One region of the Brevibacillus sp. HB1.4B genome, then DNA from elsewhere that is predicted to be linked to it. Evidence: riboswitches for the same ligand, from Rfam matches in the RefSeq annotation. Region 1 holds a riboswitch; each other region holds the start of a gene.
What was found. Region 1 has a riboswitch for cobalamin ahead of HP398_RS13910 (energy-coupling factor ABC transporter permease). Riboswitches for the same ligand answer to the same signal wherever they lie in the genome.

Region 1 (2,203 bases):
GAAATCGGGACGTTGACACCGCAGGGGCAGCCAGGCAATCCGAAGCCGCGTTTGTTCCGATTGCCGGAACATCAAGCTGTCATTAACCGGATGGGCTTCAACAATCACGGTGCGTATTTGGCTTCCCAGCATTTGGTCGATTACGCATACTCAGATGTTCCAATTGGGATTAACATTGGGAAAAACAAAGTAACGCCGAATGAAGAGGCGGCCATCGACTATAGCAAATGTATGGACATGCTCTATGCATACGGTCACTATTTCGTCATTAACATCAGCTCTCCGAATACCCCGAATCTGCGTGACTTGCAGGAGACAGAGAGCTTGCGTCATTTGGTGCGTGCAGTAAGGGAAAAGGCAACCGAAATGGAAGCACGTTCCATCAAGAAAAAGCCGATTTTGCTGAAAGTAGCACCAGACATGTCGGATGAGCACATGCGCGATGTTGTTCACGCTGCTGTTGAAGAAGGCATTGCCGGAATTATCGCTACCAATACGACACTGTCACGCGAGGCGGTTTCCGGACATCGTTTTGCCGAGGAAGCGGGCGGCTTGAGCGGAAGACCTCTTACGGAGCGTTCCACTGCTTGGGTGAAGGAGATTTATCAAGAAGTAGGAGACAAGGTACCCATCATCGGTGTCGGGGGCATTTATAACGGCGAAGACGCCTACGCGAAAATCCGAGCAGGAGCCAGTCTCGTTCAGGTGTATACGGGGATGATTTATCAAGGCCCAGGTATCGCCAAGCAAATTAACAAAAAGCTACTCAAGCTCATGCAGCGCGATGGTTTTAAACATATTAGTGAAGTAATTGGCGTAGACGCAAAAGAATAGATAGAACAAGTACGCATAGGTCGATGGCTCCGTTTGTAGTGGGGCATCGGCTTATGCGTTTTTGCTTATATTCTTCCGATTTATGTAGTGATCCGTTATAATGATGTGGGACAAACATGAATTGTCTGTCAACTTCATATGATCGGCGTTAGGTGCCTTTATGTGACGCATAAAGGGTAACAGGGAATCGGGTGAAAGTCCCGAGCGGTCCCGCCACTGTAACCAGGGAGCTCTCTTTGAGAAGGAAACCACTCATTTTTGTATGGGGAAGGACAAAGAGCGTATGGATCTGGAAGCCAGGAGACCTACCTAGTAGCCACACCCACAAAACCTTCGCGGAAAGGAGCGGTGAATACGAGGCAATGAGGCTGTATGTCAGTCTGTTGTTTTGTGTGCACATCTCGTCCATTGATGGATGGGATTTTTTTGTTTGTAGGAAAAGAACGAAAGTCAGTGAAGGAGGAAGGAACATGAATCGATCTCGTCTCGTATCTACTTGTTTGATGATCGCGGGCTTTGTCCTGTATTTCCTGCTCAATGAACCAGAGACAGGACATGCGATGCACATCATGGAAGGGTATTTGCCATTATCCTGGGCCTTATTTTGGTGGGCTGTCTTCTTGCCATTTTTTATTCTTGGGATTCGCTCGATTAACAAGATTGTAAAAGAACATCCCGAAATGAAGCTCCTTATTGGTGTTGCAGGAGCGTTTGCCTTTGTTTTATCTGCACTGAAAATCCCTTCAGTTACAGGCAGCAGCTCTCACCCGACTGGAACGGGCCTTGGCGCCATTATGTTTGGGCCTTTTGCGATGTCTGTGTTAGGGAGCATGGTGCTCTTGTTTCAAGCCTTGCTTTTGGCACATGGAGGTTTGACTACGCTAGGGGCAAATGCTGTATCCATGGCAGTAGTAGGACCACTGGTGGCATACGGAATCTATCGGGTGATCATGAAAGTGCGCGGAAGCCAGCGTCTGGCTGTTTTTGCGGCGGCTGCCTTGGCTGACCTCGCTACCTATGTGGTGACTTCGATTCAACTGGCACTCGCATTTCCAGCTGAATCTGGTGGAGTGTTGGCCTCGTTTGCCAAATTCGCAGGAATTTTTGCATTCACGCAAGTTCCGCTCGCAATCAGTGAAGGTCTGTTGACCGTTCTTGTTTGGAACTGGTTGTTATCTTACAACGCAAAAGAGCTTACACAGCTTCGTTTGCTCAAACGGGAGGAATCGCTGTGAAAAAAGGATGGAACTGGCTATTACTCTTGGGGGTAATCGTACTGGCGATTGTCCCACTGTTGCTGGTGCAGGATTCGGAATTTGGCGGCGCAGACGGCGTGGCGGAGGAAGCGATCAAGGAAATTGCTCCGAAC
Region 2 (2,203 bases), on a different contig from region 1:
CAGCAACCATTCCTCCGGCACTTGCAGCCGCTTCGCCAGCGCACGCCGAAACACACGATGTCCAGGGTCTGGGTAATGCGCTACAGCAGCCAGCGAATCCAGCAGCATCTCACGAACGCTTGCTGGCATCCCCAGCGGATTAATATTGGCACTGTAATCCAGAAACTGCCCGGGCTCTCGACCAAAGCGCTGCGCTGCGGTCAGCAAGTCTCCGCCATGACCGTACTTCTCTATTACACCTGCGCTTGTCAAAACTCTACCCCCAGCACAGCTGGAATCCCTTCATCGTAGTAATGCTTGATTGGCTTCATCTCTGTCACCAAATCTGCGATGTCCAAAATCTCCTGCTTTGCGGCCCGTCCCGTAATCACGAGGTGAATATGACTTGGCCTATTTTGAATCGCTTCCAACACATCGGACAATGGCAACACATCATCAATCGGGAAGCGGTCAATCGCCAATGCATTATTTAGCTCATCCAAAATGACGACATCGTACGCTCCGGAAGAAAGCTTTTCGCTCGCAAACGCCCAAGCTTCTTTCAATGCCTGACGATGCTCCTCCGGTGTTTTCGTCCATGTGAAGCCGACGCCCATTTGCACAATTTCAATGCCCAATTTATCGAAAATAATCTTTTCTCCGTATGTACGCTCTGGCGACTTGATGAATTGAACCATCAGCACCTTTTTCCCGCGCCCTGTCGCCCGCACAGCCAACCCGACTGCTGCTGTCGTTTTTCCTTTGCCGTCTCCTGTGTAAACGAGGGTCAATCCTCGCTTCTTATCGTTTTTCTCCATCGTGACCACCTCAAAAAGTGACGTATTTTACTCCGCTGTTTCCTCCAAATACTTTCCGAAGCATAAAAAAAGCGCTCTGTTTCCCCCAGTACGTAAGGAAAAACAAAGCGCGGATAGCTGAAAAGCAACAATCCTCACCTCTTCCTTTGACCCGAAGGAAATCAGTGTAAACATAAAAACAGGCAGGTCTCCTGGCTCGAGGATCATCGCTCTTCTTCTCCTTCCCGCTCCCGAATGGGCAGTGGATGGCATGATGCCTTGAAGAACAGCTACTCTCTTACAGTGGCGGGACCGCGTTGGCTTTTCACCAAACTTCCCTTTTAACCTTGCTCCTGCGAATCGGTTTCGCAAAAACAAGGACCTGTTTCTCTTCCATATGTAAATGTCGTTCGTTTCGTTGACAAGCACTTGCTTTAATAATAGCAAAAGCTACCGAGGATTCAAGCAAAAGCTGCTGATTCGTCGCTGGTGACTATTAGCAGAAAATTTAAGATAATGACCGTTTACATGCCTGATGTTTTTCGTTACCCTATTGGCAAAACAATCGAAAGTGGTGTGCAGTCATGCTATTTCCTCCGATTCCAAAAATACCAGACATGGTCCTGCCCAGCCCACTGCCGATCAAGGAATGCGGCGAACCGATGATTCCCCTCTCTTCCCTTTCAGCTCAAATCACAGTCTATCCAGCCTACTACCACAAGGGCTATGCCGGAACACAGCCAGAAGCCTTTTTGCGAGAAGGGGCAGCACACAAGCTCGCCACGGCAGCCGCGCAACTGCCTGTTGGCTACAAGCTCGTCGTGTTGGACGGCTGGCGCTCATTTGAGGTACAGGCATCCTTGTATGATCGTTTCCGTGAAGCCTTGCTATTACAAGGCTGGCAGGAAGGACCCGCCCTCACGGAAGAATTGAGCAAATTCGTCGCTTATCCAACAACAGACCTCTCCAAACCGTCCCCTCACCTATCCGGCGGTGCAGTGGATCTAACTATCGCAGGGCCTGATGGCTGGCTGGAGATGGGGACCGTCTTCGATGATTTCAGTGAACTGGCTTCCACTCGCTATTATGAAGAGCTGGCACAGTCTAAGCAAAAAGACATCGAAATTCGAGACAATCGCCGACTGCTTTATCATTTGATGACGGCTGCCGGATTCGTCAACTATCCGAAAGAATGGTGGCATTTCGAATACGGAACGCGCACTTGGGGACAAAAAACGCAGAAAGAGCCGATTTATGGCGGGGTTTTGTCGATGTAACCACAAATAATCGAGCAAGGCATGAGCCCGGTCGATACCGTACTCATGCCCAGATGGCCGCCCACTCTTCAAACTCAACAAATTCCTGTACCTCTTAGGTCACTGGTATTTCAGAAGATGCTGCTGAAACCAAAAGGCTTTTGTTGTATT
Region 3 (2,203 bases), on a different contig from region 1:
GAATCCTCGGACTAAAAGCTGAACTTCCCCCAACTTTTCATCCGCAAATGCCAATGCAGGCATGACTTCCTCAGGCAAGTCCTTCTCTGCTTCAACCGATACTGGTACGTGCAATAAGCTACTGGACGGCTGCAACCACAGCTTTTCGAGTGGAACAATCTCGGAAATTTCTTTGACTAGTTCCCACTTCTCCTCAATCGATGCACGCCATATGTTTCGACCGTCGATGATTCCCGCTGCGAGAATCTTGTCTGCTGGAAACCCGTGTGTTTTGAGATTGGTCAGATTACGCTTCGCTCCGTGTACAAAATCAAGACCGATTCCTTTTACCGGTAAGAAAACTAGCTCCTCATACCAATCCACCGCTTCAAAATAAGTTTGCAGCATGCACTGGATATGCGGTAGTGCTTGACCGATTTGCGTATAGATACGTTTGATGATGGCGCGATCACGCACCGAGACATCCAGTACAAATGCAGGCTCATCGATTTGCACCCATTCCACGCCGTGTAGCTCCAACTCCCGGAGAACGTCTATGTAAAGCGGAACGAGTTGATCCACGATGGGCTCAAATTCGTTTTTCTCATATCCTTTGGACAATTTGACAAACGTATACGGACCTACAATGACAGGCTTTCCGATGATTCCAAACTTTTCTTTGGCCTCCAAATATGCCTGGAGAGGCTTGTTCTCCGTAATGACTGGTTGACGTTCACCGAACTCCGGGACGATATAATGGTAGTTCGTGTTAAACCATTTCGTCATTTCACTGGCGACAGCTTCCTTCGAACCGCGAGCCATGGCGAAGTATGTGGCTAACGAAACCGGGCCACCCTCGTATTCATAACGCTTGGGGACCATTCCAAACATCACAGCCATATCCAGCATGTGATCGTAGTACGTAAAGTCACCCACAGGGATCAGCTCGACCCCTTTTTCCTGCTGACTCAGTAGATGTTGTTGACGGATTTGTTCCATTTGCTGCTCCAAGCCCACCTCACCGATAGTGCCTGCCCAAAATGCTTCCAATGCCTTTTTCCACTCGCGGTTCTTCCCGATCCGTGGATATCCCAAATTGCTGCTTTTCATGAGCTTCCTCTCCATTCTTTATTCGATCTTGACTTGAATCCGCCCAATAAAAAAAGCATCTCCAACGATCAAAAAGAACGTTAGAAATGCCAAATAAGCACTGAGATCACAGCATCCTAACACCTCCCTATCTCCCGTAGGTTAAGCAGTGTCGTCGAAACAGGCAGGTCTCCTGACTTTGGGATCATCATCTGCACATGCCTTCCCAATCCGTTTGGATCAGTGGCTGAAAAATGTGCCGACTCCCCTCATACAGTGGCGGGACCGTGTCGGATTCTCACCGACTTCCCTTTTCATCCTTGGTCCATCTTGATGACCAAAGAACCTGTTTCCACTCTTATGAAATTGTCATGGTTCTGTGAAGTGCCCCCCATAAATTAGCAGGGCAGCATACTGTTCATACAGTAACACAGAATCCATTTTTTGTCATACTAAAATTTAAAATCATCATCGGTCAACGGCTCTACGTTTAGCGTACGGACATAGCCATTTCCTTTTTTCGAGAAGAAGTCATGCTGCTTCGTCTGCGTGCGAATGCCGTTCAGTACGATCGGGTTCACTTCTTCCTCTGGGAATAACGGGTCCAGCCCCAGATTCATCAATGCTTTGTTCGCGTTGTAACGCACGTACACATGAACCTCGTCAGCCAATCCGATTTCCGTATACAACGAAGTCGTATAGGCCTCTTCATTTTCTTGCAGCTCATGCAAAAGGGCATACAGCTCCTCTTTTGCTGCGGTCTGCTCGACCACACTCAGACCTTGATATACTTCTTGCGCAAGAACGCCGACATAGAGTCCGTGGATGCTCTCGTCGCGAACAATCAGGTCGATAATTTCCCCGCTGCTAGTCATCTTTCCTTGCCCCGCCAAATAGAGCGGATAGAAGAAGCCGCTGTAAAACAGATAGCTTTCCAGGAAGACAGAGGCTACCATCGCCATGTACAAGTCTTTCGGTTTCTCAATTTCTTGATAGCGTTTCGAGATGAGGGCCGCTTTCTTTTGCAGATGCGGATTGTTTTCCACCCACGAAAAAATACCGTCAATCTCTTCTGTCGATGCCAGCGTTGTAAAAATACTGCTGTACGATTTGGCATGGATTTGCTCCATCATGC
Region 4 (2,203 bases), on a different contig from region 1:
GTAAATCGCCTTGGCTACTTCGATTAAGCCTTGTGTAATACGCGGACCAGGGCGAGACAAAATATTTTGGTCCATGCCAAAGATTTGTTTTTCACGGATCGCCTTCATTTTATCCCAGCCATTGCGACTCGCGATCATATCCTCTAGCTTGATGCCCGTCTTTTCATCGGTAATTCCGCTCGCATACAAAATGACGTCTGGATCGTTTTGCAAAATCTTTTCTTCACTGATCGGATTCCACCCTTCGGTGTCGGAAGCAATGTTTGTTGCTCCAGCCAGGGTGATGAGTTCGTCCATGAATTCACCTTTTCCGACTGTCCAGCCTGGGGAAAATTCCAGGTATACCTTTTTCTTCTCTTCCGGTTTTACATTTTTCACTGCTTCTTGAACGTACGCGATGTCTTTCTTCATTTGCGCGACGACTTTTTCGGCTTGTTCCTGTGTGTTCGTGATAACTCCCATCGCCAAAACATTGTTTAGGATGTCATCCATCTTTGTCGGATGGGTAATATAGACTGGCATTCCGAGAGATTTGAGCTTGTCAGCCACTGGCTTTTCCATCGAAATCCCACCGACGACCATATCCGGCGTTTGAGCGAGAATGGCTTCTTCATTTGGTTTGACGACTCCGCCAATTTTCGGTTTTGCCTTCGCCGCATCTGGATAATCATCATAGTCTGAGACAGCTACGATCCGATCTTCCAAGCCTAATGCGAACAAAATCTCTGTCTCGGCAGGTGATGTAGAGACGATTCGCTCAGGAGCTTTTGCAAAGGTTACTTCTTTTCCTGTTGCATCCTTGACGGTCAATGGATACGTTGTTTGTTTTGCAGGTTGCTCGACCGCATTCTCTTGCGGTGCTGTCTGCGGTGCGCTTGTTTGTCCCCCTGGTGCTGGCTGGCTGTTATCGTTACCCGCACAACCTGCGAGGCTAGCCGCAACTAGTAGTGGGATCATGAATCGCAATGAACGTTTCATATGTAGAACTTCCTTTCTGCATGTCTGATTGACTGTTCCTTCCAATAAAAAAATCGACCCTTGCTTCCATTCGGAAATCAAAGGGTCGGCACCTCAGGGCAAACAGACAGGATGGTCTGCTTCCTGAAATAGGCCGATCCTTTCCGCGAAGGCAACAGGCACTAAAACAAACAGGCAGGTCTCCTGGCTTACGGCTGAGGAACGAGCCGATTTACAGTGGCGGGACCGCGTCGGATTTTCACCGACTTCCCTTTTCACCCGATCTTTTCGTTAAAAAGACGAGGCACCTATTTGCTGTTACGTTTGAAATTGTCACAGTCCATGACTCATCCTACATCATAGCATTCCTTGGATGAAAAAAGAATGACAAACACATAAGCCAATACTTTCTTGCCTGCTAAAAATGAAAAACGCCTGAACAAAAGGTTCAGGCAAATGTAAAGCTTTTGGCAGGCTATTTCCCTCGTTTGTCCAAATAATCGAGAATGCCCATGGAGCATACTTGTAAATCGAGCTTGAGTACTTCGAATACTTCGTGGTCACTGCTGATTCCTTGTGACTGTAGATGATCCGAAACTCGTTCAAATAACGTAAGAGACAGCTCATCGTATGATTGTCCAGCAACAAGCGCTGTCTTTCCTTCCGCCACAAACACGGGGAGCCACTCGCGTATTTGGCGGTACACGTCATCTACCTGCTCTGACATCCCAAAATGACCAAAGTAAATGCGACTCAGCTTGTGCGCTTCAAAACGGCTTAGAGACGCTAACATGGCATCCGGGTCAAACTGATTCGGCGAAGTAGATGGCAGCACGAGGTGTATGCCATCCTTTTTAAGCTGTGGATAGAGTACACCTGCCGTATCACCTGTGAACATGCCGCGGCTTACTGGATCGTAGATGCTGAAGTGATGATTGGCATGCCCTGGCGAATCCAGAAACTCCAATACGCAATTCTCTCCGATCTTTAGTGTATCTCCGTCCCCACGAATCAAAATCCGTTCCTCGAGAACAGCCTCAATCGGATCAAACAATCGATCAAAATCATCATGATACACCGCTCTCGCGCCTGCGATCAGTCGGCTCGGATCTATGAGATGACGTGCACCTTTCGGGTGGACAACGACCTTTGCGTTCGGACAATCCTTCAGAAACAGTCCTACTCCTCCTGCATGATCCAAGTGAATGTGCGTCACGATGATGTATTTGACTTGTTCCGGCTTATA

Region 2: linked by a shared signal. The riboswitch ahead of cobO (cob(I)yrinic acid a,c-diamide adenosyltransferase) and the one ahead of HP398_RS13910 (energy-coupling factor ABC transporter permease) in region 1 are both predicted to bind cobalamin.
Region 3: linked by a shared signal. The riboswitch ahead of metE (5-methyltetrahydropteroyltriglutamate--homocysteine S-methyltransferase) and the one ahead of HP398_RS13910 (energy-coupling factor ABC transporter permease) in region 1 are both predicted to bind cobalamin.
Region 4: linked by a shared signal. The riboswitch ahead of HP398_RS07115 (ABC transporter substrate-binding protein) and the one ahead of HP398_RS13910 (energy-coupling factor ABC transporter permease) in region 1 are both predicted to bind cobalamin.

What each region holds. Positions count from the first base shown of each region.
Region 1 is NZ_JABSUT010000005.1:123,625-125,827, forward strand. It holds gene HP398_RS13905 (quinone-dependent dihydroorotate dehydrogenase) at 1-834, shown strand, start outside; cobalamin riboswitch at 968-1,161, shown strand; gene HP398_RS13910 (energy-coupling factor ABC transporter permease) at 1,305-2,069, shown strand; gene HP398_RS13915 (energy-coupling factor ABC transporter substrate-binding protein) at 2,066-2,203, shown strand, end outside.
Region 2 is NZ_JABSUT010000006.1:217,013-219,215, forward strand. It holds gene cobD (threonine-phosphate decarboxylase CobD) at 1-252, opposite strand, end outside; gene cobO (cob(I)yrinic acid a,c-diamide adenosyltransferase) at 249-797, opposite strand; cobalamin riboswitch at 962-1,177, opposite strand; gene HP398_RS16740 (M15 family metallopeptidase) at 1,361-2,053, shown strand; gene HP398_RS16745 (LeuA family protein) at 2,148-2,203, opposite strand, start outside.
Region 3 is NZ_JABSUT010000009.1:62,154-64,356, forward strand. It holds gene metE (5-methyltetrahydropteroyltriglutamate--homocysteine S-methyltransferase) at 1-1,089, opposite strand, end outside; cobalamin riboswitch at 1,235-1,433, opposite strand; gene nrdF (class 1b ribonucleoside-diphosphate reductase subunit beta) at 1,521-2,203, opposite strand, start outside.
Region 4 is NZ_JABSUT010000002.1:538,886-541,088, forward strand. It holds gene HP398_RS07115 (ABC transporter substrate-binding protein) at 1-978, opposite strand, end outside; cobalamin riboswitch at 1,135-1,284, opposite strand; gene HP398_RS07120 (MBL fold metallo-hydrolase) at 1,433-2,203, opposite strand, start outside.